One region of the Spirosoma liriopis genome, then DNA from elsewhere that is predicted to be linked to it. Evidence: riboswitches for the same ligand, from Rfam matches in the RefSeq annotation. Region 1 holds a riboswitch; the other holds the start of a gene.
The links. Region 1 has a riboswitch for cobalamin ahead of M0L20_RS24815 (cytochrome c biogenesis protein CcdA). Riboswitches for the same ligand answer to the same signal wherever they lie in the genome.
Positions count from the first base shown of each region.

Region 2: another riboswitch for cobalamin. It lies ahead of M0L20_RS02340 (TonB-dependent receptor plug domain-containing protein); the one in region 1 lies ahead of M0L20_RS24815 (cytochrome c biogenesis protein CcdA).

Region 1 is NZ_JALPRF010000006.1:103,215-119,039, forward strand. Features, by position in the region: gene M0L20_RS24765 (hypothetical protein) at 1-98, opposite strand, end outside; gene M0L20_RS24770 (acyltransferase family protein) at 279-1,433, opposite strand; gene M0L20_RS24775 (nuclear transport factor 2 family protein) at 1,699-2,043, opposite strand; gene M0L20_RS24780 (cupin domain-containing protein) at 2,478-3,056, shown strand; gene M0L20_RS24785 (sensor histidine kinase) at 3,166-4,191, shown strand; gene M0L20_RS24790 (LytR/AlgR family response regulator transcription factor) at 4,343-5,119, shown strand; gene M0L20_RS24795 (alpha-L-rhamnosidase-related protein) at 5,187-7,334, opposite strand; gene M0L20_RS24800 (helix-turn-helix domain-containing protein) at 7,503-8,351, opposite strand; gene M0L20_RS24805 (NAD-dependent epimerase/dehydratase family protein) at 8,470-9,402, shown strand; gene M0L20_RS24810 (TonB-dependent receptor plug domain-containing protein) at 9,569-11,788, opposite strand; gene M0L20_RS24815 (cytochrome c biogenesis protein CcdA) at 11,829-12,464, opposite strand; cobalamin riboswitch at 12,582-12,788, opposite strand; cobalamin riboswitch at 12,834-13,036, shown strand; gene M0L20_RS24820 (hypothetical protein) at 12,999-13,205, opposite strand; gene M0L20_RS24825 (cobyrinic acid a,c-diamide synthase CobB) at 13,195-14,565, shown strand; gene cobN (cobaltochelatase subunit CobN) at 14,571-15,825, shown strand, end outside.
Region 2 is NZ_JALPRF010000001.1:551,760-567,584, forward strand. Features, by position in the region: gene M0L20_RS02325 (hypothetical protein) at 1-922, shown strand, start outside; gene M0L20_RS02330 (M16 family metallopeptidase) at 1,028-2,371, shown strand; gene M0L20_RS02335 (M16 family metallopeptidase) at 2,420-3,796, shown strand; cobalamin riboswitch at 3,903-4,092, shown strand; gene M0L20_RS02340 (TonB-dependent receptor plug domain-containing protein) at 4,237-6,237, shown strand; gene M0L20_RS02345 (DUF5074 domain-containing protein) at 6,458-7,549, shown strand; gene M0L20_RS02350 (M20/M25/M40 family metallo-hydrolase) at 7,577-9,169, opposite strand; gene M0L20_RS02355 (DUF4062 domain-containing protein) at 9,365-10,543, opposite strand; gene M0L20_RS02360 (ribonucleoside-diphosphate reductase subunit alpha) at 10,636-13,131, opposite strand; gene M0L20_RS02365 (type B 50S ribosomal protein L31) at 13,731-13,973, shown strand; gene M0L20_RS02370 (hypothetical protein) at 14,316-14,588, shown strand; gene M0L20_RS02375 (hypothetical protein) at 14,611-14,853, opposite strand; gene M0L20_RS02380 (hypothetical protein) at 15,028-15,276, opposite strand; gene M0L20_RS02385 (hypothetical protein) at 15,779-15,825, shown strand, end outside.

The DNA of each region.
Region 1 (15,825 bases):
GCTTCACCACTACTATCGTTCTGCCCCTGTGCTTCAACCAAACGCCAGCGCTCGATTAGTTTACTGGCGACTGTCTGTAATAGCTGCTGCTGATTCATGATCGAACTATTTGTTTACGTCAAACCGATTTGAAGTAGGTAACTACATTAATGGTGCATTTTGTTATCCAAACAACAAACAGTACGCTGTAACTAACTGATCCTCAAACGAGCAGTAAGTTATATTTTATTCAATGAGAAGCGACGGGAACAGTTAAAAGGGCTGGTCTTTAATAAAGGCTATTTTCCTACTCGCAACAGGCGCTTCGTTAAAAACTTGCGCACGGGTTCGTCGTATAGTTTTAAGCACAAGTAAGCCAATAGAATAGAGCCAACAACAAGGGCTATAGCGCCGGGAAGCGATTGCTCGAATGTGAGGTTTTCGTTTTTAACCCAGGCGTAGTATAAATAGATAAACGGGTAATGGACCATGTACAGCGGATAAGAGATATCCCCTAAAAACTTACACAGTCGGGTTGATAGCTGGTCTGTAGTTGTTCCTGAAGCACCCAGATAAACCAGGGTAGGAAAGATTATAATAACACAGATCGCATCATATAAACCGTTCATCCACAACTGTTCGCTGCCACCGATTCGAGGAATGGCTGATAGAACAATAATCGATAAACCACCGATCCAGAATGCTCCTTTTACGTGGACAGGTTTAAACACACGAGATAACAACAACCCCGCCGAGAAAGAACACAACAGACGCAAAGAACCACCGAGTAGGTTGTCCCCCGTTAATGAGAACCCAACGCATATATCGCCGTAAGGTCCCCAAATAGAAAATGCAGCTAACCCGATACCGGCCAGTACAACCAGTACAGCAAGCGCTTTGGTGGAAAGTTTACGGATAAAGAAGGCATAGAGGATATTGCCGATGTACTCAAAAAACAAAGACCAGCTCGGACCATTCAGCGGGAACATTTCGCCAACACCCCGAATTTCAAAGCCGGGAGTTGCCGGGATCAGGCAAGCATTTATAAGGGTTGCTACCAACAGCGCCGGCACCGATACTTTTGACACGTCCCAGGCAGCGCAGCCCTGGAAGTAAAACATAACGGCTCCGATAATGGCCCCCATCACGACCATCGGATGCAAGCGAATAAACCGACGTTTCATGAAGTCGTTTACCGTCATGGTTTCCCAGCGGTCATCGTAGGCGTAGCCGACTACAAAGCCCGACAGGATAAAAAAGAAATCAACAGCTAGATAGCCATGATTGATTCTTTGGTCTAAATGACTGGTTGCAAAGGCTTCAAATAAGTGAAAACAAACAACGGTTATTGCCGCTACGCCACGTAATCCATCAAGGATGTTGTAATGTGGTTTTGTATCCGCGAATGAAGCCGATGAAGTTTTACTTTTTGACGTTGAACGTAAATCCACCATAATTTACTAGAAGAGCCTACCCAAAAATGACCAAGCACAACGGCCACAAAACATCATTGTGTATTGGTTACAATTGACCTTCTGTTTTAGTGCGGTAAAACAGAAGGCCAAAAATACGGCGCAGCGTGTTCTATTCCTGTCGGTCTTTACTTCATTATTCAACAAGGTCTACTCTAGTTTGCTTTGCACGGCTCAAAACAGTCCTTATTTCTAGCTACGAGATCGTTTGTCGGATTAGAATTAAAAATAGCGGCAGAACAGCTTATCAGTGTTCGATTGTCATTGTCCGCACTTTTCCGTTTTCAAAGCGATATACGTGATTGAGCTGCTCATCACTCATCACATGGCCGTCCAGATCTTTAATTACTTGATGAACCAAGATCGCGATTTCTCCATCGGGTCTTGTTTCAAAGGAAAGCGGCTCTACCGAAGGATTGATTTGCTGCCATTGCCGGAGCCAGTAAGCGCGGACTTCATCATGGCCCGCTACATAGCCCCCCTCCCACCCGTTTGGCCAAGCGACATCGGTATGCAGATGAGCGAGAACCGCATCAATGTGACGGGCATTGAAATCCTGATAAAGCTGACGAAGAAGGGATTGATAATTCATGGATTGACGAACCGTTTAGTGTTGGTATTCGAAGAGCCAAAGCTAAATCCTGTCCACCCCGGTCGAGCGTCGGCAGAAATTGAGATTTTACCAGATTTTCTTGAGATAGCCACGGCCAAACACGCACCTGATAATTGTGCGCACTAAACGAAAGCGATAACTAGTACGAAAGGTAATCTGAATACTACAAGATTTTCGCTTGCCGACTATCGGCTCAGCGTCCATCAACTCTCAGCTTGGGCCGCAGCGTGTGCTTAGCCCGAACAGCAACAATTTGCTCAAAGCGGGGAATAAGCACTTCAGTAGGTCTAAGTACCGCTTCAGTAGTATCATCCTCGGTAATCGGCCTGGTCTCTGCGCAAATTTGTCCCATCAACGCCGGTTTCGAATAGCCGGTATTCGTTCAACCAGTCATTCAGTTAAACAACAAGCTCATGCAAACCGTAAAACAATCGGCAACGACCTCAACCGCTTCGCGCACCATTATCAACCCGATCCTCAAAGACGAAGTAATCTTTCTGGAAACAAGCCGCGAAAGCAATGGCTACCACACGTTAGTTGAAGTAACGCTTTCAGCGGGTGGGGGTAATCCGTTGCATTACCACGAAGATTTCTCGGAAGAATTTACATGTCTGGAAGGTGAGTTAAGCATTCAGGTTGGCGACCAGATTATCCGCCTTAAACCGGGCGAATCGGCAACGGCACCTGCCTACAGCAAACATCGCTTCTTTAATCAAAGCGCTCAGTCGTGCCGCTTCCAGTGTCGGATTGCACCCGGCTGCCCCGGTTTTGAACAGACCCTTCAAATTACGTATGGCCTGGCCAGAGATGGGCAGTCAACCGCGCAGGGTATGCCCAAGAGCCTATACGCCCTAGGCTATACGGTTATGATTAGTGGAACCTACCTGGTCGGTTGGATGGCCGTGCTGCAACCTGTCTTGAACTGGTTGGGTCGCCGGGCGGTCAAGAAAGGAATTGCCGCCGAACTACAACGTCGTTACCTGACCGTCTAGCAGTTTGTACAAGCAGGTTTGACGTTCAGTTTTTCCCGTTGACCTGCTTGTTTTTCGCTTGATTCGCTTCCGCCATCGTTTATCTTTGGATTAGCTTGATTCCTCGTCTATGAAACAGTGGGCTACGTTTGACCGCTATAATTTTCTCATCTATTTACTGACTTACCCCGCTGTTATTATTTCCAATTACATCATTTTTGGGCCGCTTTACTTTCAGGATAAATCGCTGTTCATTGACAGTACGATTATTATCAATATCTGGGGAGCAGTCATCTTTGTCGTGCTCACGTTATGGATGAATTACATGCGTTATTGCTACGGAGCACCCGATCAGTTCGGCCAGCGACTTCTGTACTCCATGCTCATGTACGTCGCTTTCATGATGTCCGCGATTCTAATCCTTTATTGGCTCTACGATCAGTTGGGGTATCCGTACAAACCCGAAACCATTCCCTGGGTACTGATGATTGGCTTTGTTACGAACGTTATATCGGCGGGCTCGCACGAATCCATTTACACCTACAATCAATTACGCCAAAGCACCGAGCGGGAGTACAAACTCAAGCAGTTGCACATGCAGCAACAGATGGATGTGCTCAAACAGCAGGTTAACCCACATTTTCTGTTTAACAGCCTGAATTCATTAATCACGTTGATTGGGGAAGACCCAAAGCAGGCCGAAACGTTTACCGAAGAGTTGAGTTCTGTGTACCGGTATGTGTTGCGGGCCAGTGAACAAAACTTAACCGATCTCGCGACGGAACTATCCTTTATTCATTCGTACGTTCACCTGCTCCAGACTCGATACGGCAGTGGTTTTCAACTGTCGATTGAGGTAGACAAGCGGTTCCAATCGTACCAAATTCCTCCACTCACCCTACAATTGCTCGTCGAAAATGCCGTCAAACATAACATCGTTATGAAGAGTAAGCCGCTGACGGTTCAGATTCAAACCGACAGCTTGGCCAATCTACACGTTCGCAATAATATTCAGCGAAAAAGACAAGGTGTTATGTCAACGGGCGTCGGTTTAGCAAACATTCTGTCGAAATACGAAATGCTGGGTCAGCCGATGCCTTCGGTGCGGGAAGAAACCAATCAGTTTGTCGTAGCTCTGCCCTTAATTCCGGTTTAGCGTATTGTGTTGCATCTGGTTTCAGGTCAGTAGCGGGCTATACCGTTTCAGTCGCGTTTTTGGGGTGTTGATACAATGTCGCGCTGGGTGCATTGTACGGTCTGGCTAGTTTCGTGAATCGACTCACCCAATTCTTAGCCCAGACAATTTTATGAATGTCCTTATCATTGAAGATGAAGAATTAGCGTCCCTCCGACTGACTAAACTGCTGGCCGAATTAGCGCCCGATATACAAATCGTCAATGTAACGTCCAGTATAGAAACATCGGTAGAATACCTTCAAACCAAACCGTCCCTTGATCTGATCTTCATGGACATTGAACTGGCGGATGGGCAAAGCTTCGAAATTTTCGAACAAACGCCGATTTCGACACCTGTCATCTTTACAACCTCCTACGACGAATATGCGATTAAAGCGTTTAAGGTCAACAGCATCGATTACTTGCTAAAACCCATCAAACAGCCCGAACTGGCCGCCAGTTTACACAAATACCAGCTTCTCAACCGCCAGCCTGAAATACCAACCATTCAGGTCGTTGCTATTGATTCTCTTGTCGAACAGTTGCGCCGACAGAATGAGCCTGCCGAGTACCGGCGTCGTTTTCTGGTGCGGCACCTGTCGCAGTGGCTTCCCATCGAAGTAGGCGAGATTGCGTTTTTTCACTCGGAAGACCGGGTCACTTTGTTTCGCACCTTCAGAGGCCAAAAATATTCACTGGATTACACACTGGACGAGTTGGATTCAATGCTTGACTCTACCCTGTTTTTTCGGGCTAACCGACAGTTTATTGTTCACGTAAACGCGGTACAGCAAATTCACGCTTATTTCAATCACAAGCTCAAACTTACGCTCAACCCTTGCCCCGCTGCGGAGGTTCTGGTAAGCCGGGAACGAGCCACCGACTTTAAAAAATGGATGGGCAAATAAGTCACTGTAAACAGCGCTTATTTGCCCATCAAAACGTCAATCTTAATTGCTTCAAAAAGCTGAATTTTTAAGGTAGTGAGTAAGACACAATGTAATTTTTACCCGCTTCCAACGCCATTTCAAAGGTTTGTTTTCCTTTACTGATTAGCTGACCTTCTTTGCAGGCAGGCTTTTTAGCACTTTTGAAACGGAGCAGTCCTTTCCCTCCTACCGTGTTTACTTTGATCTGTCGCGTGTTGACCGATACCGCAATATCGCCCTGGGGTGTTGGCACTTTACCTTCTATCCATTGCAGACCGCCCAAATTTGGCTCGATCACGTAATTAGCGTATCCGGGCTGCACCGGTTTTACACCCAGATAATACTTACCCAGCAAATAAAGCGGACTGGCTCCCCAGGCATGGCACAGGCTTTTCCCGAACGGACGACCGTACATGGCGTAACGGGCCGCCCCTTTTTCTTTCGGATCATACGCTTCCCAAAACGTAGTAGCACCCTCCTGAAGCATTCCCCCCCAATAGTCTTTTATTTCTTTCGTTACGTAGGCTTGCTGACCAATTTCGGCCAGTGCTGCCAGCTCATAGAACCGCATGTACGGTGTCGTGATTTTCTGCACCTTGTCGTTCATCAATACGTTTTTGGTAACAGCATTTACCTTGGTGGAATCGAGATAGCCAAACATTGTGGCAAACATGTTGGCATAACGGGTAACCTGCCGGTTTACCTGCCCATCTTTCCGGCTGTGGATAAACGCCTGCTGATTGGGGTCCCAGAACGTTTCCAGAATTTTATTTTTCAGATCGACCGCCAGTTGATTGTACGTAGTTGCTTTTTCATTGTCGTTCATGAGCGAAGCACAAAGCGCCATCGTCTCGAGACTACGAGCAAATAAAAGTTGCTCGGCACTTAACTCACCTTCCTTCGTCATGGGTGCCCAGTCCAGAAAGACCCAATCACCGGGTAGCCCTTCCAGCATACTATTATTGTTTCTTCGCTTCAGCACAAAGTCCATCAGCGTAACCATGCGCGGATAGATGGTTTTAAGGAACGCTTCATCGCCGGTATACAGGTAGTAGTCGTAGATCCCCGTAAACCAGTACAGCGAGTAATCCAGAATGGTGTTGATGTGGGATTCTACCGGTTCGGCTCCACGCAGCGCCCAGGTAGTTCGCTTCACGGATTCATTGTCGAAAAACGAGTAGTAATTCATCAGGTAAGACTGTACAGCATCACCCGACCAGACCCAATGGTCACGTTTGATACCGTCGAGAAAGAACTCCCGCGTGTTCAGTTCGAGGGTACGAATCGATACATCCCATATCTTGTTTAGTTGCTCGTCGGAGCTTTTAAAGGTTCCGCGCTGAGCAAGCGGCAGGTACTCGTATAACATGGACACATCGGCAAACTGAATGCCCGGCTCATGAACGATGTTGACAAAGCGAAACGCCCGTGCATTGCTGGCCGTAAAATCAGTTGAGTTACCGTTTATCGTGTAATGATCGAGGATTTCGCAGGAATCAACCGACAACGCTTCTTCCTGCGACTCGCCGAAATAGAGCGATAATTTACCGGTACCCGTCAATCCTTTCAGCTGAACAAAGCCAATCGTTTCCTGACCAAAATCGACTAAAACCGATTGCGCATTACGCTTTATGGACGTGGCCTTCACTTCTTTCGTCGGTAAGCTATAGCGGGAAGGAAGCTTCTCGGGACCGTCGAAGTTCCAGCTACCCGCGTACCCATTGGTTGCCTTACCGGGCATGTTGTCCGCCGAATTGTTATGAACAACTTCTACTGTCCAGGTGGGATCGGAATAAATCGTTTTTCCCTGCACGTAGATCGATGGTGGGCTGACCTGATTATACACCTGAAAGTTGATGCTATGCTTTCCGGCAGGCAGTGTAATCCGACGAATATCGCTTTGCACATATTTCCCGTCAATCGTTACGTTGTACTGCCCTTCGACAGCTACCGTAATTTCTTCAGGCTGCGGTAAATTCAATTGTTTCGAAAAATTCACCACAATCTGATGGCTGTACAGTCGCCAGAAGGGCGGTATAAATGCATTCCGTTCGGTGCGTTTCGTCTGCATTTTATTGCTCAGCCAGATTTCAAAATCGCCCGGATACCAAATCCAGGTCGCTCTGGACTGAGCGGCCAAGTGAGTTGAACAAACAATAAACAGAAGACAGCAAAGAAACAAACGGTTACGCATGGGCGATTTAGGCTTTTGTTTACACAATTGAGCGGTGGTAGATTCTACCTAGTCACACTACAAAGTGACGAACTAAACTATCTTACCGTTCAAGCCGTATAAAGTAGAGTCGTTGCGGTGCAGCACCGCTAACAACCATTTGACCAACAAGTAGCGTATCCGATGATTTTAGTAATATTTACCGGGTTGCGAAATGCAGATTTCCTGACTGGCCAGTTGCTGTAAAAACTCGGTGGGGCTAAGGCCCATAAATTGCTGAAAGTCCCGAATCAAATGGCTCTGATCGTGGTAGCCATGAACGAATACCAGATTAGCCCAGTCGGGCGAGGCCGGGTACTGTGTAATCAGTTCGGTTACCATTTTTTTGAAACGCAGAAACCGAGCCAGTTCTTTGGCCGAAACCCCCAAGTTGGTCTGAAAGCGAAGCTGTACGGAACGGGTCGAAAGCTGACGCGTTTCGGCAATGACTTTCACTGGATCGATGGCTACGTTGTCGAACAATACGACTCCCTCCAGGATCGAAAGGGAGTCCTCATCGGCGGGGGCCATATGCAGCAACAGGTAAGCATTCAGCAAATCGAGCCGGTCAGCCAGCGATGGCATTGCTTTTAACTGCGCCCACAACTCCGCAAAAGTTTCATCGTTCAGTCGCATTCCGATGTCGGCATCCGCTTCACTTCGCAGTGAATGAATGGGTTGACCAACCAGCCGATAAAAGCCATTAAGCGTAAAGACGACAACCATCATGTCTGCGTCGGGCGGGACGGTATACCGCAGAAGCTTGTTGAGTGGTCCCAAAACGGCAGACCGCTCAACAACCCAGGTATAATCAGCTACCGACGCAGTTATTGCCGGGCCAAAATTAACGATCAGCATCATTTCATAGTTGGGCACCAACTGCTTCTGGATCGTCGGTGCTTGCGCTGATTGGCGAATGCAATAGATGTGTCGCACTACGTCCGTCAGCCGCTCGTCGGGTAGGAGAACCTGTTCTATGCTTGCATCGTCCGTGTTCATACCAGCTTTAACGAATCGTCGGGTTATTGGGTTTCGGTTGCCCCTGTTTCGTTTTCGTACAATCCTCTGGGTGTTACCTCCACTACTTTTGGTCTGTCAATCCACAAAAAATACGGTTATGGCTGTACATACTTTAGTGGGCGCTAATGGCACCATCGCCACCGCTCTTATTCCCATTCTGCAAGCAAACGGTGAAACGATCCGGCTGGTATCCCGCAACCCTAAGTCCGTAGCTGGAACCGAAACCGTGGCGGCTAACGTGCTCGACCGGAACGCATTAACACAAGCCGTAGCGGGTTCAAATGTGGTTTACCTACTCATCGGTATCGACTACAACGCGGATGTCTGGCAACGCGACTGGCCGATCACTATGCAAAATACCATTGCCGCCTGTCAGGCAACGAACGCTACCCTCATCTTCTTCGACGACGTATACATGTATGGTCGGGTAAACGGGCCTATCACGGAAGAAACGCCGTACCGACCTGTCAGCCGGAAAGGGAAGGTACGGGCGGAGGTGGCCCGCATCCTAGAACAGGCAATGAGCGAGAGGCACATCCGGGCAGCTATTGCGCGGGCGGTAGACTTCTACGGACCAACGGTGACGGATAAAAGTGCGCCGGGTGTGTACGTGTTCAGCAATCTTAAAAAAGGCAGCCGGGCGCAATGGCCCATTAACGCCGATGTGCCTCGCTCGTTTAATTATGTCCCTGACGCGGCCAAAGCGCTTTATCTACTGGCGACGCACGAGAAAGCGTTAGGCCAGATCTGGCATTTGCCTACACCCCGAACGGCGCTAACGGGCCGGGAGTTTGTTCGAATAGCGGCTCGCGCGATGAACCGTCCGAATAAATTACTGGTGCTACCCAAGTGGTTGTTAAAGCTTATCGGCTGGTTTAATCCTTTCCTGAAAGAAGCGTACGAGATGAATTACCAAGATGAGTTTCCGTTCGAGTTCGACTCCTCAAAATTTGAGCGGGCGTTCAACTATACGCCGACGTCTTACGAAGCGGGTATTCAGGCCACCGCGTCGTGGTTCAAAAACCAATGAGGGCTGCGTATTCTTTTCGTGAATTGCCGCTACAGAGTACTCTTTTAAAACGGTATACTTTCCAAACACAAAATCGGCACCGAAGCGTTTCGGTGCCGATGGACTACTGATCATCTACGCCATCAATCGCGTTTGGATCATCATTTTGCTAAATAACTAGGTAATGTTAGAACGCTAATGTATAGCGTAGCGAAATGGACCGACCGGGTAGGTTATACCCTCTTTTTTCGTAATAGTTCTCATCCGTCAGGTTTGCGATCTGTACACCAATGGTATGCTGTTTTGCTACTGTCATGGAGGCACTGACATCAATAACCAGATAAGCCGGGTAAACAATTTCAGGGTTGGCTGCGTCGGTAAAGTCGGTGTCTTTCCGATGACCAACATACCGTCCCAGCAACCGTGCCCGCAGTCCTTTGTAGGAGTTGTAATCCAGCCCAGCATTCCAGTTCTGTTTGGCTACGTTCATGATGTCCCGCTGCGTTACGGATCGATCCGTTCCAACGATGGTTTCGGTATACCGGAACATACTGGTGGCGTTGGCGAATAACTGTAATGAATACCGGTAGTTGCTCAGCGCACCAAAATCGTACGCTAGTTCATATTCGAGACCGCTGATTTCCGAATCGGCGGCATTCACGTACGTTGCACGCGCGACGATCACGTCGCCGTTGGTTTGCGCTTCATTGACCTGCGTTACGACCCGCGCAATCCGGTCTTTTACGTTTGTATGGAAATAGGTAACCCCGGCACTGAAACCGGTCTTCGGACGACTGAATGTCAAACCAGCGTCGTAGCTAACGCTATTTTCATTGGTCAAATTCGAATTTCCAGTCGTAATGGTAATCTTACCCGCCGAGGTACGTGTTTCAGAATACCCGGCCACATTGAACGCATCGGGCGTAACAAAGGCCCGTCCTACTGTACCTTTTGCCTGTAAGCCAGGTAACAGACGCACAACGGCACCTAGGCTTGGGCTAACGAATGGAGTTGTTGCCTTACCGGGTTTAAACGTCGTCAGCAGGGGCGTTTCCTTTACGTCAAACGTGATGTTGTCGTATCGGATGCCTGGTTGCAGAATAAGTCGATCGTGGTAGACATGCAGCAGCCCCTGCGCGTAAAGAGCCGACGAGCGAATGGCATAATTAGGCTGTGATGGGGCCCGCTCCGTCGTGGCATCGTTCCAACTGCGCGATTGTGTACTGGCATCAAGGTAATCGTAGCCCACCGTCAGCGTGTGTGGCCCTAACTGCCAGTTGTCTTTTAGCTGTATGCCAACCCAACGATTCTCTGTGCTCGACGATTGATACGGCGTCACTGGTTTACCCGAAACGTTGGTCGTTTTGAAAAAGCTGTTTTCGCCGGAAGCAAACACCCGTAAAACGGGTTTGTGCGCGCCCACCTGACCACTGACCGCAACTTCGCCCGCCTGCCGGTCGGCATCTTTCAGGCTGGATTGGGTAGTTCCGTAGGTAATGTCACCGGGCGATTCAACATCCTTGGCAATAAATTTCTCGCCCCGCGCATCAACACGCCAGTTGGTGCTGAGCTGGTAACCCACTCGTAATGCGCCCGAGTAATACGTTAGTTTGGTGTTTGGACGAACCTGCCCGTCATCTTTACGATCATCGATAGTTTCGGCGGGTTTGTTGCTGTAATTTTTTACAGCCTGATCGCCATCCAGCTTGTCCCGGAAAAAATTGCCACTGCCCAGCTTGTAATCCTGCGCCCGTTTGAAATAATTAAGCGACGCATCGAAGTCGAGTCGTTTCGTCAGGTTACCGCCGACATTTCCACCCGCCTGGTACGTCTGGAACGAACCGTATTCTGCAAAGGCGTTGCCATGAACCGGTCCTTTCGAACGCCGGGTAATTACGTTGATGACCCCGCCCATCGCCTGTGAACCGTAGAGTGCCGAAGCCGGTCCCTTCAAAACCTCCACCCGTTCAGCGTTATTCAGCCCAATGGTTGACAGGTTCGTAGCACCCGCTGGACGGCCATCAATAAGCAAAAGGGTGCGTTGATTGAGTCCCGAAAACTGCGGTCTGAACCCACGAATACCAACGCCCGACGATAAACTAGGGTATTGAATAACATTGACAGACGCCAGTTTTTTGAGCAGATCGGTAACGTCCGTAGCGGGTGTCTGGTCGATGTCATGTCGGCTTAGCACCGTGATCTGCTGGGGAACCAAATCGCGTCGAACTTCCGAACGGGTAGCTGTAACGACGACTTCCGTAAGGTCCCGGTTGCGTACGGTGTCGGGGGGTGTTGATTGACTCCAGGCCGGACCAGCCAGCAGACATACGATACCACTTACTGAGCTACGGTTGATGACTTGGGCACTGATGCGTAAACGGGTACTTAAACGTAAAAATAGACTCACTTGACTATACATTAGGGGTAGTTTAACGAGATGAAGCGGACTAAGGCTGGACAGATTCCCAGAGAGTAAATAAGCCAATGGCAATGGAAAAGATACCCACGGCATAATTGACAAGCCGAATGGTTTGCCGCCACGTATCGACCACCCTTGTCAGCGAAAAGGCCAACAGATACCCGTAAATGGTCATGGCGACAATGATACCAGCGCTTTGTAACACGATAATCCAGACGGCGGTAGAAGCGTCACGGGCGGCCAGGGTCAGCGCAACGGTACAGGCACCTCCCGTACCGGCCAATCCATGAACCATGCCGACCCAGAACGAGCGGCTGAACGACGTGTTGGGAGACGCCTGAACGTGCTCGTGCGCTTGCTGATGATTCCGTCGGATGGCGACAATGCCCAGCCAGATCATCAACGGTCCAACGGCCAGTTCGACTTGTTCGGCAATATTCAGCGACAGCGCCGATTTGAACAACAGAATCAGGCAGGAAAAAAGAATCAGCGTGAACGAATGGCCCAGCGCCCAATGCGACGACCGCCAGATAACACGCCAAATATGGTATTTAGCTTGTTTGTTTTTTTCGGAGGCCAGTACCGATACGGCGGCCATGTGGTCGGGTTCAAAGGAGTGCTGAACACCGAGGAGAAGTGAATCCAGCAAAAGAGGATTGATCATGCGTCTGCGCTACTAAATGAACCATTGATTGGCCTGCGGAGAACGCACACAAAAAGCCGATGTACACCCGGAGGGGTGCCGCATAATGCTCTCTGTTGCTTTTCGTCCCGAAAGCATTCCAGCTATTTGTTCAAGGCAGGTCTTCTGGCTCGTTCCGTTCTGACGCCTTCCCATTCGCAGTCGAACAGTGGCTAATTAAGTCAGAACCTTTTTGTGAACTATACAGCAGCGGGGACTGCTCCGATTTACACCATCGAAACGGTGCGACGGATTCCCTTTTAAGCGCTTCCCAGTAGAAAGCACACCCGTAAACAGCCACAAAAGTATAAAATATACCGTACCTTTGATGAGAATACGTTAACTACTTCATTTCCCCAACAGGAAAAGGGTTCTGCTCACGGGCAGATCAAGAGGGAATCGGTCAGGCCACCCCGGTGGTGTCAATCCGAACTGTCGCGCAACTGTACGTAACGTTACAAGTTGCTGCCCAACAATGTCCACTGGCTTTCCGGGCTGGGAAGGACGGCAGCAATGTTACAAGTCAGGAAACCTGCCCTTATTCTTGCTGACAATGCTTTCGCGGTCTGAAGCACGGTCAAGCTTGGCGTACATTGTCGGCCCTTTTTTGGGTACCGGAATGATGGGTTTATTGTACCCATAGCCTGGCTGGCTGTCCCCCTCCCGTTCGCATGGCGAAATGCAGCCTGACGTTTTTTTAAACGGGTTGTCAATGGAACGCATGCCTGATCTAGACGAATTTTCGCATTTTTTGCTGGCAGCGCCATCCAGCGGTTCCGGCAAAACAACGCTGACGCTGGGATTGCTACGGGCACTTTCGGATCGGGGCCTGCGGGTACAGCCGTTCAAGTGCGGGCCTGACTACATCGACCCCTATCATCACCGAACGGCAGCCGGTACGGCAAGTATCAACCTGGATCTGTTCATGGCGTCGCCGGAGCACGTGACCGAGTCGTATCAACGCTATGCCAGCGGTGCCAACGTGGCCGTGACCGAAGGCGTGATGGGCTTGTTCGACGGCTCGAATCGAATGCAGGGCAGTAGCGCAGCACTTGCCGAATTGCTGACTATTCCCGTCGTGCTGGTCGTCAACGCCAAAGCAATGGCTTACTCGGTGGCTCCATTGCTGTACGGGTTCAAAAACTTTTACAAAGGCATCAACCTGGTCGGGGCGATCTTCAACTTTGTCGGATCAGAATCGCATTACCGCTTTCTGGCGGAGGCTTGTACGGACGTAGGCGTCGAAGCGCTGGGTTATCTACCGGCAAATCCCGAATTTACCATTCCGTCCCGACATCTTGGTCTGCATATCTCTACCGAAACGGATTACGAACGCATCATTCAGACTGTTGCCGACGCTATTCCAAAGACAATCGATGTAGACCGCTTACTAGCGATTACCCGCGCCCAACGGTCAGAACGCACCACAATGTCTACGGCAGAACCTGTATCGGACCGGCGCATCAGCGTAGCCCGCGACGAGGCATTTACGTTTGCTTACGAGCAGAACCTAGACGTACTCGCTCGCTTCGGTCGCGTTACATTTTTCAGCCCATTGCACGATACATCACTGCCCGAAACGGATTTTTTGTACCTCCCCGGCGGCTATCCGGAACTGTACGCGCAAACGCTGGGCGACAACGACACCATGCGGGAAAGCATTCGGGCCTACTGCCAATCGGGCGGATTAACATACGCCGAATGTGGTGGGCTTATGTACCTCGGTCATCATATTGAAGATAAACAGGGCGCAGTTTTTCCAATGGTGGGAGCCTTACCGCTAACCACGTCTATGCGTACAGCGAAACTGACGCTTGGTTACCGCCGAGTGGACTGGAATGGATTGGCGCTGAACGGACACGAATTTCATTACTCAACGTTACAGGAATCAGTTTCTTCTGATTCACTCGCAACGATCACGAATGCGAAAGGGATTCCGGTCGAAACCAAATTGTACCGGGTCAGCAACACCTTCGCTTCGTACGTGCATCTATACTGGGGCAACAACCCGGCATTTATTCATCAACTTTTATCGGCATCTCTAGTCGATAAAAACAGAGCAACGACCGCCCTAGCGGACTAACCCTTATGGCTGACATCAAACGCCAGCGAGTAACCCGATCCGACGGTAAAGCCATAAACTTGGTTCAGCGCCGGGGGCACTTATCGTATTGCTACAACGCCTGTTGCTGCGGTCGCACCGACCGGGGGTACGCAGCCATTCCGGTCGAATTGTACAAAAGCGAGTGGATGCGTCGGAAGATTCGCAACGTCGTTCACATGACCAAAGGCGGGTGCCTCGGCCCCTGCACGCTGGCCAACGTGGTCACGCTGCTGTTCGATGGGCATTCAGTGTGGTTTCACTCCATCAATAGCGACTGGCAGATCATCGCCATTTTCGATTACATCGACAGCATGATTGCCGCCGACGGGTTTCTGGCCCCACCGGCTGAACTATCGGAATACGTTTTTCAATTTTACACCTGGAAAGGCTCCGAAATAGCGACCCAACTCGGTCAGACGGCAACGCCAACTGGCGGCATCGTATTTCTGACTCATGCCGACACCGACCTGCTGACGATGAACCGGGTCTTGCAGGAATTACCGGACGATTTTCCGAAAACGTCGGGGATCAGTCTGCTGGCGATCAAGAGCGAAGCGCAGATGGCTCAACTCCTCGACCGGGAGATCGGTGCCGCTCAGATCATTGTCCTGCGTATCCACGGTCGGCCAAGCAGTGTTCCCGGCTTTAGTGAATTGGTACGTCGGGCCAAAGAAAAAGGGCAGCATTTGATCGTCATTAGCGGTACGGGCGAATTGAACCCTGATTTTGCCGCCGTTTCAACGGTATCACCCGCTATTCTGCACGAAACGCTGGCGTATGTACAAGCCGGAGGCTATCAGAATTTCACCTCCCTGCTTCACTTCTTATCTGATCACCTGCTGATGACGGGATTCGGGGCCGATGCACCCGTCCAGCTACCCGAACATGGCATTTACCACCCGGATCTACCCGAACAGGCCAATCTATCAGACTGGGTACAGCAGCATAATCCGGATCGGCCTACGGTGGGCCTTACGTTTTACCGGTCGCACTGGCTTAGCGGCAACACGGCTTTTGTGGATGCACTCGTTCGGTCGTTGGAAGACAAAGGCCTGAACGCACTGCCGATCTTTACGTCGTCGCTTAAAGCGGTTGATCCGGTCACCAACGGTCCATTCGCGTTCAGCTATTTCCAGGCCGAGCACGGTGGCATTGCCATTGACAATCTGATTAATACCATCTCGTACGCGATGACCGATGTTCGCCCGGCGGACGAGGAAGCGGATTCAGGGCGAGCGC
Region 2 (15,825 bases), on a different contig from region 1:
AAAGAGCGTTCGGTTTTATAACGGATCGGCTCCGTTCACCAACGCAGCAACGAGCACATCGGACGGTATCGAGCGGGCGCAAACGCAGGGCGGATCGATTATTACGCAACAGATCTCGTCCTTTTACCTGACCGAACCCTGGGAAGCCGTTGAAATTGGCGCAAACCGGCTGATCGGCCTGTATTCACCCGAGATGTACCGGGCAAATTATAACGTTGCGGCTATTCCAGCTCACGATAATTGGGAAGGCGGCAATACCATGACCTATCTGGGCGGGCGGGTTTTCGATCCGCTGGATAGCGACAATACCTGGCTGAAAGAATTCACGCTTATCGTGGGTACCGAGGCCCAGATTCGGGAGCATGTGTATGCGCAACCTCGCCTGACTAAACCCGATTTCTGGTTCGACAAGACCAACGGCCGCAATCAGTGGTACGTGTTTGATGGCGGCCACGACCAAAAGCAGCCATTCCGCGTAGACAACTGGACCGTCACCTACGACGGCCACATCGACAACGGGCCGCTGAACGCTCGGGGAACAAAAATTCTTTCGTCGACGGGAAGCTGGCGGGCCAGTGACATTGACACGATCTACATTCGAATGGGCTATAAAGGTCCCGAGCAGCAACTCAACCTGACCTGGCTCCTGAACGGACAGTCGCCCGATGGCATTAATCCGGAGTTTCCTATTCAGAATTCACTTGTGTTTCCGCGCGGAGCACGACCGCACTATGGTCAGGTTTTGCCGATTTCCGTCGTCAACGATGGGCAGATCCGCACGTATCGCATACCCATGCGCCATAGTTTGTGGAAAGATATCGTTCAGCAATTCGAGATTATTCATACACAAGGAACATCGGTGATTGCGCCCGGCGAACAAATTGAGCTGGTATATTTTGGGACGACGAATCCAGACAAGTAAATTCGGGCTTTCCGGCTGTATTACACGATGCAACATCAACCGCGCATTGTTGTCTTTTAGCCCGAAAACCGTTTCATTTTACTATTTCATTCGCAAATCATTTCCATGAACAAACGAATCGGGCTGCTGGCCGGACTAACCCTTTCTATGGGTATTGCGCTGGCGCAGAACAAGCCCAAACCGGAGGACGTGCAGACGTTCACGCTCAAGAACGGCATGAAATTCATGGTCCTCGAAGACCACTCTATCCCTAACGCCAACTTCTACACATTCTGGAAAGTCGGTGCCCGCAACGAAGTCCACGGCATCACGGGGCTGTCGCACTTTTTCGAGCACATGATGTTCAACGGGGCAAAAAAATACGGTCCTAAACAGTTCGACCGGGTGATGGAAGCCAACGGCGGTTCGAACAATGCCTACACAACCGAAAACACGACGGTCTATACCGACTGGTTCCAGAGCGGTGCCCTCGAAACAATCTTCGACCTCGAATCCGACCGCATTCGCGACTTAGCGATTGACCCCAAGATGGTGCAGAGCGAACGGGGCGTCGTGCTGTCCGAGCGCAGTACGGGTCTGGAAAACAGCAACTACCGTGTCATCAGCGAACTGGTCAAATCGGTCGCTTTTGTCGAGCATCCGTACATGTTTCCGGTCATTGGTTTCGAATCCGACATCAAAAAGTGGACGCAGGAAGATTTAGAAAAGTATTTTAAAACCTATTACTCGCCCAACAATGCCGTTGCGGTGGTCGTCGGTGATGTGACGGCGGCTCAGGTAAAGAAGCTGGCCGAAAAGTACATCGAGTCGATTCCGGCCCAGAAATTACCCGACAGCCTGCGCACGGTAGAACCGGCTCAAAACGGTGAACGGCGCGTGACAACCTACAAGGACATTGCTACGCCGAACATTCTGATGGCGTACCACACCCCCGAAGCCCGCAACCCCGACTACTACGCGCTTGATTTGCTGAGTGGTGTGTTGAGTTCGGGAAACTCGTCGCGGTTGATTAAATCACTGGTACTCGATTCGACCATTGCCTCGCGGGCGTCCAGCTACTTTGGCGAGTCGTTCGATCCAAACCTATTTTCGGTCTACGCCATTGCCGCCAGCAATGTTTCGGCGGAGCAACTGGAAAAATCGGTGCTTAACCAGATCGACAAAGTCATCTCGGAAGGCATTACCGACGTTGAGTTGCAGAAATTGAAAAACCAGAAGCTGATGGAATTCTATCGCACGATGGAAACCATCAACGGTAAAGCCAATTCGCTCGGCACCTATGAGCTGTTTTTCGGCGATTACAAAAAGCTGTATGAAGCACCGGCGCTTTACGAGAAAGTCACCAAAGAAGACATTCAGCGCGTGGCCAAAACGTATCTGACGGCCCGCAACCGCACGGTTGGCTATCTGCTGCCAGAGCCAAAAACCAACCCCGCGAAAAATAACTAACTACGATTATTCATTCCCAACGATTCAAAGACCGACGGGCTTTGTAGTATGAAAAAAATAGTCATAATCATAACCGCCTTGCTTATAGCGGGCGTGTCGCTGGCGCAGACATTCAAAGTGCCACCTTACCAGAAGTTTAAACTCAAAAATGGCTTGACCGTCTACCTGATGGAACAGCGCGAAGTACCGCTGATCAACGTGTCGGTGGTCTTCGACGCGGGCGCTGTGCAGGATGGCAACCGCTACGGCCTGGCCAATATGACCGCTGATGCCCTTTTGTTTGGCAGCTCCAAGTACACCAAAGCGCAGCTGGAAGAAAAAGCCGAATACGTGGGAGCCAGCGTAGACACCTATGGCGGAAAGGAAGTAGCGAAACTAACGGCTTCATTTGCCGTGAAAGATCAGGATCTGCTCTTCGACATTATTCAGGACGTAATCACCAAACCGACTTTCGACAAAGGCGAGTTCGATAAATACAAACAGCGGCAACTGCTCCAGCTAACGCAGCAAAAAGAAAGTCCGCGCGCGGTTGTCAATTCGTATTTCAACCGGTTCGTATTTGAAAACCACCCGTATGCCAACCCGATTTCGGGAACCCCTTCGTCGGTGTCGGCCATTACAGCGAATGACGTTCGGCAGTTTTACCAAAAAAACTACACCACCGACCGTGCTGCCATCGCCGTTGTAGGTGACTTCAATACGGCTGCCATGAAAAAGCGGATTACCGATTTGTTCGGTAACTGGAAAACAGCTGCGGCTACCTCACCCAAACTAACGGACCCGACCGTTTCGTTCGACAAAAATCGGGTCTTGCTGGTCAACAAAGACGATGCTCGCGAAACGACCTTTTTGATTGGCGGCAAAGGCATTACGCAAAACAACCCGGACTATATTCCGGTCGTAGTAGTCAACACCATTCTGGGCGGTCGGTTTACGTCCTGGCTCAACGACGCCTTGCGCGTAAATTCAGGATTGACCTACGGGGCTGGTAGCCGGTTCGGTACGTTCCGCAACAGCGGTACCTTCGCCATTTCGACGTTTACGAAAGTGAGTACCACCACGGAGGCCATTGATATGGCCCTTCAGGTACTGGACAGCCTGCACCGCACGGGTATCGACGAGAAAACGCTGCTTTCGGCTAAAAACTACGTCAAAGCCGATTTCCCGCCCCGATACGAATCCGCCGGTTCGCTGGCCGACCTGCTGACGGATATGTTTAGTCTGGGTTTTGACGAGTCGTTTATCAACAATTTCCAGAAGAATGTCGATGGGTTGACGGTAGCGAAAACGCGGCAGATCATCGATCAGTATTTTCCGAAAAACAACCTGCAATTCGTGCTGATCGGCAAAGCGGATACCATCCGCGAAAAGGTCAAGAAATACGGCACAATCACCGAAAAGGAAATTAAGGCCGACGGCTTTTAAATAACGCGCCCATCTGGTCCCCCCTCGAATACACTGTCCGGTAAATTCGTACCGACACATTGATTCAGGACGGACCGGATGGCCGTCTTACGCGTTTATGGCCTATCTTTGTCCGCTCGTTTCAGGTTTGCCCTTCTCGTAAGGGTGATTAAAAGGGAACACCGGTGTAAATCCGGGGCTATTCCCGTAGCTGTAAGTTCTGATTACCAGCCGATAACTAAAAAGCCACTGCCGTTTGGCGGGAAGGCGTTGTCGGTAGAACAAGCCAGAAGACCTGCCTCAAACGAATTCATGATTCGAGCTTTCGGGTAAAAAGCCGGAGATGAAAGACAGTTCGGTTAGGTGGCGCGTCACCTGTGCGGTCACAAACGAGCAACGGTTCGTTTGTCTTTTATTTCAGTTTCCGACAGCTCATTACTTAATCTCATTTTACCTGATTAATGATGAGCAAAATCAGTACATTTCTTTCGGCGGCTCTGGCCGTATCCTCCCTGTCCGCTCTGGCGCAGGACAATCCACAAGTTCCTTCTTCGAACTCGGTTCAACTGGATGCCGTGACGGTCACGGCCAACAAGATTGAACAAAAGCTTTCTCAAACCGGCAAAGTCGTTACGGTGCTGTCTGACTCGGTATTGCAACGCTACGCAACACAATCCGTGAGCGAACTGCTGTCGCGGCAGGCCGGTCTGCAAATCGTCGGTTCGAATGGACCACTCGGCACCAACACGGACATTTTTCTACGGGGAGCCTCAGCCGGTAACACGTTGATTCTGCTGGACGGACTGCCGGTTTACGATCCGTCTGGCGTAGCGAACACCTTCGACCTGAACTTGCTGACAGTGGGCGAGTGCGACCGGATCGAAATCTTACGGGGAGCGCAATCAACCAGTTACGGTTCCGATGCAGTGGCGGGCGTCATCAACATTTTTACGAAGCGCGCGAGCAGCAATGCCGTTGGCCGTAAGCCGTTTGGCGTGAATGCAACGGTTAACTACGGTACGTACAAAACCTTTCGGGGAAGCGTGGGCGTAAGCGGCCAAACCAATAGGCTATCGTACAACGTGCAGTACACCCGGCTGTCGTCGGCGGGTTTCTCGTCGGCCACCGATCCCACCGGCACAAATAATTTTGACAAGGATGGTTACCGGCAGAACGCCTTACTGGCCAATTTTGCGTTTCAAGCAACGTCACGGCTTACGCTGAAAGTACAGGGTTTGACGACGGCCTACTCCGCCGACATCGACGCCGGAGCGTTTGCCGATGATAAAGATTTCACGTTCAAGAGCCAGTTCAAGCGGTTAGCGACCGGCTTCGATTACAAGCACGCCCAGGGCAAACTGTCGTTTAACTATAGCATTGGTGATAGCCGCCGGACGTTTAAGAACGATTCGACAGCGGTTGAGCCGAACGCATCGGAGATTTACTCGTACCAGCAATACGGGGGGCTAGCTCACTTTGCGGAAGTGTATCACAACCTGAAGCTGGGTTCCTGGAGCGAATTGCTGACCGGTGCGGATTATCGTTTTAGCAACACCGACCAAAGTTACCTGTCGATCAGCCAGTACGGTCCTTACCAGTCACCACCCATTGGAAAAGATACCGCCCGTGTTGGGCAACTTGGTGTGTATGCCACGGCCATCCTCACCCCCTACCGAGGTCTTTCGGTCGAACTGGGTGGTCGCTACAACCGGAATTCGTTGTACGGAAACGTGTTTACGTACTCGTTTAACCCGTCTTACCTGCTGTCGGATCGGATCAAGATCTTTGCTAACCTGTCGTCGGGATTCCGGGCGCCTTCGCTTTACCAGTTATTTTCGCCGTACGGCAACAAAACACTGCGGCCCGAATACAGCGTCTCCACCGAAGCCGGATTGCAAGTATTCACCAAAAGCCGCACGGCCTGGGTCCGGGCCGTTTATTTCGACCGGCAGATCAAGGACGTTGTATTTTTTGAATCGCTGAACAGCGCACCCTTCGGTCGTTATATCAACTTCGACCGGCAGCACGATCACGGTCTGGAACTGGAAGCACAGGCGGCTATTAACAAACTGACCCTGTCAGGCAACATTACCTGGCTAACGGGTAAGGTAACGACTGCTAATGCCGGACGCGACACGACCTACAACAACCTGTTTCGGCGACCCAAGACTCAGATCAACCTGAGTGTAGGCTATCAGATTATACCGCGCCTGTTCGTTTCCGCCACGATGCGCTCCATCGGTGAGCGTACCGATCGTTTTTATAACGGAGAAACCTTTGCAACGGAGAGCGTGACGCTGACCTCTTATACCACGATTGATCTGTACGCGGAAGGGCAGATTACGCCTAAACTGCGTTTATTCGCTGATGTTCGTAATTTGTTTGACCAAACCTATTACGATGTCTACGGCTATAACACCCGCCGTCGGAATGCGAACATTGGTATTCGCTTTACTTGGTAAGGGGTAAGGCAGTCAAATCGGCTCATCGGTAACGAAGATGATGCATTCAGGCCGGTTGGCAGCAACCAGAGAACAACAACGAGGTCTTTTGCAAACGGGTAACTAACCGGAGTACGCGGAGGGTAATTTCAGGCACAAAAAAAGCGTCAGGGAGCGCGGTATGTCAGCAATAAATCGGTTCTTTGTCTAATAAAATAGCTCAGCCGTAACGTTTATGACCATGCGTACTCTTCTACTCAACAGCCTTAGCCTTGCTTTTCTGACGCTTTTTAGTGGAGCCTGCCACGTTGGAGATGCCCCGCCTTCGCCCTATGAGCGGGGTGCGTACGTTGTCAACGCCGGTTCTCCCTCAGCCAATAACGGGACAATTTCCTTTATCGCCCGCAACACCAATACGGTTACGAACGATGTGTTTACCGCTGCTAATGGCCGATCCTTGACCGGCATTATCAAAGACTACGTAGAGATCGATGGGAAAGGGGTGATTCTGCTCGATAACAACGCTGCGGGTCAGGATAAAGTTGAAGTCGTTGAATCGGGTACGTTTAAATCACTGGTGACGTTCCAATCACCGGACGTAGAAAATCCGCGATTCGTTATTTATGCCGCCCCCAACAAGGCGTATATCAGTTGCTGGGATGCCGTAGGAAGCGGAGGAAACGCCTTCGCTAACCCCGGCTATATCCTGGTGCTGAACCTAGCCTCCCGGACCGTCAGCAAAAAGATACCGGTTCCGAAAGGTGCCGAGCGCATGGTACTGGTCGACAAAGAAGTGTTTGTTGGCAGCGCGGGTGGCGAACGGGTACTCACCGTGATCAATACAGACACGGATGAGGTTGTTCAGCCGGGTATCGATGCGGGCGTCAATGCCAATCCAGTTGGGTATGATTTCAATCAAAAGCTGTGGGCCTATGTACCGTCAACCAACGAAATGGTGCGCATCAATCCGGCGACAAAACTAGTCGAAACCCGGCTGCGCGTTGGCAATGGCTCCCGAACGCCCAGCGCCATCACGCTGAGCGCCGACCGAAAGCTTTTTTTCTTTGTCAATTCCTACAACGATAACGGCAGATTGCGGGGCGAAACGTACCGTTTTTCGATCAACGATACGGACATTCAGGCCAGTACACCGTTTATACGCCGTTTCTTCAGTGGACTCAGTACAGACCCCAATGACGCACGCGGATTGATTTATGCCGCTGTGACGCCTTCGAATGATCAACCGGGTTACGTGCTCCGTTATCAGCCCAACGGCGCTCTGGTTGACTCCGTTCGGGTTGGCATTGCCCCTAGCCGTTTCTTCTTTCGGTAGCTATCTGGTAATTGTTGACGGATAGCGCTAGTTCAGCGGTGTCGTCAGAATAGACAGGCAGGTTTTTATACCTGTCCGTAAGTTACCGAGTCGTAAGTTTTCGTTCGGGCTATGCTGGTTGTTGTCCATGTTAACCAGCGGGACGATGACTGCCGGAATGTTCAGCGCTTGAATAAACGGTACGACGGGCACGGTTCCTCCCATGATGCGGATGATTACCGGGTCCCTCCTGACCGGCTCTTTACCAAATCCATTAGTCATTGCTTTTCGCAGCCAGACGCCCATCGGTTCGTTGATACTCGTTCGGAAAGCTGGCGTACCTGCATTGCCTTCGAAGTAAACAAGCTGCGCGTATTTCAATCGTTCTTCGGGTGTAGGTACATGGTCTAGCACGGTAAACCCTTGCTTTTCGATGTGCTTGCGGACCAGTTCGACCATCCGTTTTCCGTCGGTTTCGGGCACCAGCCGAATGTCGAACAGCGCGGTAGCTTCACTCGGCACAATGGTTGCTGCCCCTTTGCCGATCTCAGCGGACTTCATGCCCCGGACATTCAGCGACGGATATTGCAGCGACTCCTGGTAATTACTGCCTACTTTGTCCTCCTGGGCAATCAGCAACGCTTTGTTGATGTCCTGTTCCTTATCCGGCACGGCGGCCATGATCTTTTTTGTTTCATCATCGAACGCAATACCCTCGTAGAAACCCGGAATCAGGACCCGCCCCTGCTCATCTTTCATCGACGTAATCAGCCGGGCGAGCCGAAAGGCTGGATTGGGCGCGTAATTTCCAAAATGCCCGCTGTGCTGGGGAGTAGCAGGTCCGTAGGTTGTAATGGTGAACCCGGCGTTTCCCCGACAGCCGAACGTGAGCGTTGGCAGGTTGGATGAATGCATCGGACCGTCCATGACAATCATGTAATCGGCCCGCAATTTATCTTTATACGTGTCCAGTGCCCCTTTCAATGAAGGTGAGCCTTTCTCTTCCTCCGAATCAATGATGATTTTTATGTTGAAAGGCGGGGTTTTCTTTTGGGCCTGTACGATGTCGAGCGCGTTGAGCATCATAATGATCGGCCCTTTATCATCCGACGTAGACCGACCGAACAGACGCCACTCGTCGTTAACTACTGTCTTAGGTGGATTAGAACTCAATTCTTTATAGTCACCGGCGCCCGTTTTCTCCTTCAGTACGGTCACAAACGGATCTTTCTGATTCCATTCATTAGCCCGTACCGGTTGACCGTCCAGGTGAAAGTAAAACAGAACCGTTTGGGTAGCTTTAGGAAATGTTTTCTCGGCCAGAACCAGCGGCAGATTAGCGGTTTTGAGTACGGTTGTCTGGAATCCTCGTTTCGCCAACGCTTTTTCAGTCCACGCAATGTTGTTGAGAATATCCGATGCATTGACCGCGTCATTGGGTAAGGCCACGTACGCGCTAAGCTCATCGATGGCAGGCCACAGCTGCTTGTCAACCAACGCGTCTATCTGCTTAGAACTCGGACTCTGCGCTAAAACACTACCTGGATAACTAACGACAAGCCAAAAAGCAATCCAGATAAGGCGATGGCATTGGGGTTTGCTAAAAGACTGGTCGTGCCGATTTGTTTGCGGGAACGTCATCTTGAGGTTTTGTAGGAAGGTATAGGACGAAATAAGAAAACATATATGTACATTCAAATATTCTACAATTTCGCAGCTATTCGAATATAACAATCTTTTGAATATGTATCATTGCGCAAAACTTACTACTATATAATTAAAAATTCAATCTATTTATTCACTGTTTGTAGATTTGAATTTATTATTCGCCCTATATCATTTTTTATTATTTGTATCTTCAAGGAGTTTGAGCGAAAGCTCAAATTCTGAAATGAGTTTATCTATTGTTTTTAAGTACTCTTTCTTTGCTTTAGCTAGTTTTGATGTCATGGCTGGTAATTCGGCCACAGTTTCCTTTAAACTAGCTAATGATAATAAGCCAAAGTTAATAGATTCTTCTAATGTGTTTTTACTTACCTCTAATTCAAGCAACTCTTCATCATTCGAAGCGAATGAGCGAGAATTAACATAGACATTGGAATAAGCGTTGAATCCTTTTGTAACTGCGTCACGGTATTTTGGTATTTCTACATTTGTTTTCTTCACAAACAGCATAATATCATCCGCCGTATCATCAATAATTTTCCTAGCTTCCCGTATTCTTGCTTGCTCGGGAATATGTTTTATCCCGCTTATTTTTTCTGTTCCTTTACCTAATTTGTTTGACATATCAACCATATAAATAGTTATACGGCCTGCAGAATCTTTTATTTTGGTAAAATAATCATTAACAACTATAAGGCTATCTAGATAGCCAATTTCTTCTACTTCTTCTATATCCTCTGCACCGAATACTATAATATCTTCACTTTCCTCTACCTTTTTTTTTTCTGGTGCAGGTTTCGCAGCAATAAGTCTATATTCGTTAACTAACTTCGGCAATAGTAAATTTAGATGATTACGGGCTAGGTCTTTAAAGTCAATCGCTTTGTTATAATCCCAATATAGTCCTCCTTGGGGTCCTAGACCTTTTTTAAAATCTTGTATTTTCTTAATTTGCTCTATATCAATCTCATTCAGTGATAGTGAAACGTTCTTGAAATACATCATGATTTTAGTAGTTCCACCATCTTGTTTTGACTTTTCATAAGCTCTAGTAAACTCTTCTAAAGTGCCAGAGCCAAATCTATTTGTAGGACTACCAAATCTACCACCCATTATTCCAATGAAAACATCATAATCATCTTCGATTTGCTTGTTTATTACGTCTTGTGCGTCATCTCCAAACGAAGGAAATATATTTGTTTCCCATCTAATTAGCTCTAATTTTATAGATAGTAAATTAGCAGTAGTATGGTTGAGTTCATCAATTACTTCTGCCAACATTTCACGCTCTTCTATTAAATCACCCGGTGATACTAAGAATATATTAAATAGAGTTACAGACTTTGCCATTTATATATAGTATAATTATTAGTCAAATTTTTTAATGAGAAAACCCTACTTTAGTAGGGTTTTCTCATTAAAAAACCATAAGTTAATGTGTACTACGATCCGCACATTTCGCAACCTTCGGGATCGTCGAGCGAGCAGGTCATAGCAGCGTATTGCTGTTCGAGGTCGGTTACCATCGGCACCGGCGTTGGTACAGCGTTGGTAGCGTGCTCTTTTGCGTACTGCGCGTAATCGAGTGGCTTCTCGATGGGTGCGGTTTCGGCCATAGCGGGCTCCAGCTGTGGTTCGGCCTGTGGCTGAACAACGGTAAACTTAACGGCATCGGCAGCAGCTTTGGTACGCAGGTAGTACATACCCGTTTTCAGACCTGCCTTCCACGCGTAGAAGTGCATCGATGTTAGTTTACCGAAGTTCGAATCCTGAATGTGAATGTTCAACGACTGCGACTGACAGATGTACGCACCCCGGTCGGCGGCCATGTCGATGATATTCTTCTGCTTGATCTCCCAAACTGTTTTGTACAGCTCTTTGATGTTTTGCGGAATACCGGGAATCGCCTGAATCGACCCGTTGGCCAGGATCAGGTTGTTCTTCATGGTATCGTTCCACAAGCCTAGTTTTACGAGATCTTTAAGCAGGTGCTTGTTAACCACGACAAACTCGCCCGACAACACGCGACGCGTGTAGATGTTGCTTGTATACGGTTCGAAGCATTCGTTGTTACCCAGAATTTGCGAGGTCGAAGCGGTTGGCATCGGTGCCAGCAATAGCGAGTTCCGAACGCCGTGTTCAACAACATCTTTACGCAGGCTTTCCCAATCCCAACGGCCCGACTTTGGTTTCACCGGTTCGCCGTCGCGGTCCCACATATCGAACTGGAAAATACCCTGCGAGATAGGTGAGCCTTTCCAGGTTTCGTAAGGGCCTTGTACTTTCGACAGTTCCATCGAAGCGGTCATGGCTCCGAAATAGATAGTTTCGAAAATATCTTCGTTCAGGCGACGCGCTTCATCCGACTCAAACGGCATCCGCAGCAGGATAAAGGCATCCGCCAAGCCCTGCACGCCCAAGCCAATTGGCCGGTGGCGCATGTTGCTCCGACGCGCTTCATCAACTGGGTAATAGTTGATGTCGATGATTTTGTTCAGGTTACGCGTAGCCGTTTTGGTAACCTCGTATAACTTATCGTGGTCGAACCGCAACATACCATCGTTACCACGAGTGATGAACTTCGGCAATGCTATCGACGCCAGGTTACAAACCGCTACCTCGTCGGGAGCCGTGTATTCGATGATCTCCGTGCACAGGTTCGACGACTTGATCGTACCCAGGTTTTTCTGGTTCGACTTTTTGTTGGCCGCATCTTTGTACAGCATGTACGGCGTACCCGTTTCGGTTTGCGATTCCAGAATCTTGAACCATAAATCCTGCGCTTTTACCGTCCGGCGGGCACGGCCTTCGCGTTCGTACCGGGTGTACAGTGCTTCGAATTCTTCACCGTAGCAATCCGCCATACCGGGGCATTCGTGGGGGCAGAACAGCGACCAGACATCATTGTCCTCAACCCGCTTCATGAACAGATCAGGCGTCCAGAGCGCGTAGAACAAATCACGGGCACGGTTTTCTTCTTTTCCGGAGTTCTTTTTCAAGTCCAGGAAGTCATAGATATCCGCGTGCCAGGGTTCCAGGTAAATAGCGAACGACCCTTTGCGCTTACCACCGCCCTGATCGACGTAGCGCGCCGTATCGTTAAACACGCGCAGCATCGGGATGATCCCGTTACTGGTTCCGTTGGTACCTTTGATGTAGGTTCCGGTTGCGCGAATGTTGTGAATGCTCAGACCGATACCACCCGCTGATTGCGAGATCTTGGCGGTTTGTTTCAGCGTATCGTAAATACCTTCGATGGAGTCGTCCTGCATCGTCAGCAGGAAGCAGCTCGACATCTGTGGCTTAGGTGTTCCGGCGTTGAACAGCGTTGGCGTTGCGTGAGTGAACCACTTCTCACTGAGCAGGTTATAGGTTTCGATAGCCGCGTCGATGTCGTCCATGTGAATACCTACAGCCACGCGCATCAGCATATGCTGGGGCCGTTCGGCAATCCGTCCGTTGATCTTCAACAGATACGACTTTTCGAGGGTTTTGTAGCCGAAATAGTCGTACCCATAATCCCGATCGTAAATGATGGTAGAATCCAGCAAAGCCGCGTTCTGGCGAACTACCTCGTAGACCTCTTTCGAAATCAGTGCTGCGTTCTCCCCGGTCTTAGGATCTTCGTACGTATACAGCCGTTTGATGGTACCGGAAAACGATTTGTTCGTCTCTTTGTGCAGGTTCGAAATAGCAATCCGAGCGGCCAGGATGGCGTAATCGGGGTGCTTGGTGGTCATTGAAGCGGCTGTTTCAGCGGCCAGATTGTCGAGCTCAGTGGTTTTCACACCGTCATAGAGGCCGTTAACCACTTTCATGGCAACCTCCACGGGCTGAACATAAGCCGGATCTAGGCCGTAGCACAGTTTTTCGATCCTGGCGGTAATCTTGTCGAACTTAACCGACTCCCGGCGTCCGTCACGTTTGATTACGTACATGAGCGTTATGATTATATTTTAATATATGGAATAAATATTGAATTCAAGAAATTGAAGTTTCCAGGAGAAACGCCGACAGGCTTGCTCGCATCATTTCAGTTGGCAGTCATGTGTAAGTAACTAAAGAAACAAAGTTGGCCTAGTTAGCCGCTGCCAGACTAAAATCGAATTTTAAAGTTCTATTGAAATAGACGGAAAAGCAACCCCGAAGGTTCGGGTGTTCTTGCAATTCGTTAAAACGTTCAACTCTGCCGGAAGGTTAAGAAATTGTTAAGCCGTAATCCTTAGCGACTTATCAAATACCCAAGTGGAGAGCTATGCTAAGAAAAATAAAAATTGATTTTACTGACTGGTTACGGTGCACAAGCAGGTTTGACGGAGGGCACTCATGCCGTACTGAGGCTTCTAAAGATATAGAAAATAGCTAGTAGTAACACCTAATTCGTCGTCCAATGTTAGCAAACGGACATGAGTATTCGCTTGATAATCATCTACGCAAAGAACCCTAGAAACTGCTTGTCAATCCGCACAAAACCACGTACCTTTGCGTTCCTTTTCGGTCGGAAACCGAGAAGATGACAAGAAACTGAGATTAGATTATGAAAAAGGGCATTCACCCGGACTACCGCGCAGTGGTATTCCACGACCTGTCGAGCGATTACAAGTTCCTGACGCGTTCGACGGTTCAAACAAAAGACACGATCGAGTTTGAAGGCCAAACCTACCCGCTCGTTAAGATCGAAGTTAGCTCGCAGTCGCACCCATTCTACACCGGTAAAAACGTGTTGCTGGATACGGCGGGCCGTGTGGACAAGTTCCGCAAGCGTTACGGCACAAAATAAGCCTAAGAAGAGTTCAACTCTTTTTAGTATACCATCAAAAAAACCTGCTTGGTCTAGACCGGGCAGGTTTTTCTTTTTACAGTCGGTTTAGCTGGATGTATAAGCGTACCAATCAGGAGCAGAAACCTTATTTGATCGATTGCCAACAGAGCGTCATTTATGTTTACGATAGTCGGTTATCAATGACAGCTATACTTATAAAACTTTTCAAATAATAGTATTTAACCGTAAATTTTCGTGTAACCAGTCACACTTTGGCCTGTAATTTGTCAAGTTAATCTATGGATCTATTCTATACCTCTTCTTGCTCAATCACTAATCAGGCCATGCCTGCCCTCTGCTATGACACTCACGTTTGGCCACTATACCCTTCTGATGGCTACCCGCCACGGGGTGACCTTACACCAGCTTGCAGAACAAACCAACTTCGACCCGAAACTCATCTTTTATCTCCTCGAAGAGTTGGTTAATCATGACCTATTGAGAACCAGCCAGCAGGCCAACGAAGAGCAGGACTACTACGAATTAACCGATATAAGTTTTTCCTATATCCAAGAGTACGAGCGGCAAAATCCTGATTTGATTATCAGTGGCTCCATTGATTCGAACCGATAAGCGAACGATTGTTTCGCTATGTTCAGGCTACGCGCTCAAGGTGCTTCTTGGCCAAACGAGCAATCATCCTTTCCTCCATATTTAGTAGCGAATACTCTTCGCCTTTGTACGGAATAACGACGCCCATGACGGCATCATAAATGCCAAGCGGAGCTATGTCCTGATCGTTGTCAGCTTTACTTAAATAATCAGTTGCTTGCTGTAGCGACGGAAACCCTTTTGCTACCGGGAAAGCAAATAGTGTAAATACGGATATGTATTGCATAGGTTTCGGTTAGTCTACCTATATATACGAACGAAGCTTGCCTATAGTTTTACTTTTAACTACAAATTGTTAACATTTTTTTATAAAGGTAACAAAATTAGAATTAATAACGCAACAAACAACAAAAGCCAGATCCTAAGATCTGGCTTTTGTACGATGACTTATCTTGCTAAACTAGTTGTCGCTGGGCTCTATGACGCAGCCTAACTGTTGCTGTACGGCTTTGGCGAAAGCAACCTTGTCCGATTTCCGGTACTTCTCAATTTGTTGTGTTTTAGACGGTGGACAGAAATCCTGCTGTATGTGCTGGCAGGCACCCCACATGGCAGGATTCAGTTTAATTTTGTATTGCCGAATCGGCGTATCTTCGCTAAACCAAAGATTAATTATATTACTGACGGTTGGTTTAAGAACAACACTCATGATCTGTTTGACTAACAGGATTTAAAATTGCGGCCCAAAAATAAAGAATAAAACAATCGTAGCCCATAAAATATGAGTTAACGGCTGGAGAACTGAACCGAATGGTAACCGCATCTTACCAACTTTTCAAAACCCGGCTCTATCCTCCCAAAATTCCATACGAACAACAGTAAGGCCCCTTTTCAGTATTACCATTCCAACGACAATTCCGGGTGAGTTATTAGCTGTGACTGCTAAATAAGCCTAAATCTCTTGCGACAGAGACGATTTGTGAAACGGCAACTCGTCACTAAGCTAGGTAAGGTAGTTTGCTGCTCTCTACTAACAAAAGCAGAATTATCCGGCATGTAGTTAAAAATCGAATTAGTAACGCCTACTCCGCCAGTGATGCATTTTGCACAAATAGTAACTAACTAAATCCAAGCTGTAGCGTTACTACGTTAATATACAACGAGTAAAGCCGCTGCTTCACACAAGTACCATCTTCTAATCCTATGCAGTTATGGACACCAATACCACCGTATCCTATACCCTGCGTCAGCGGACGGT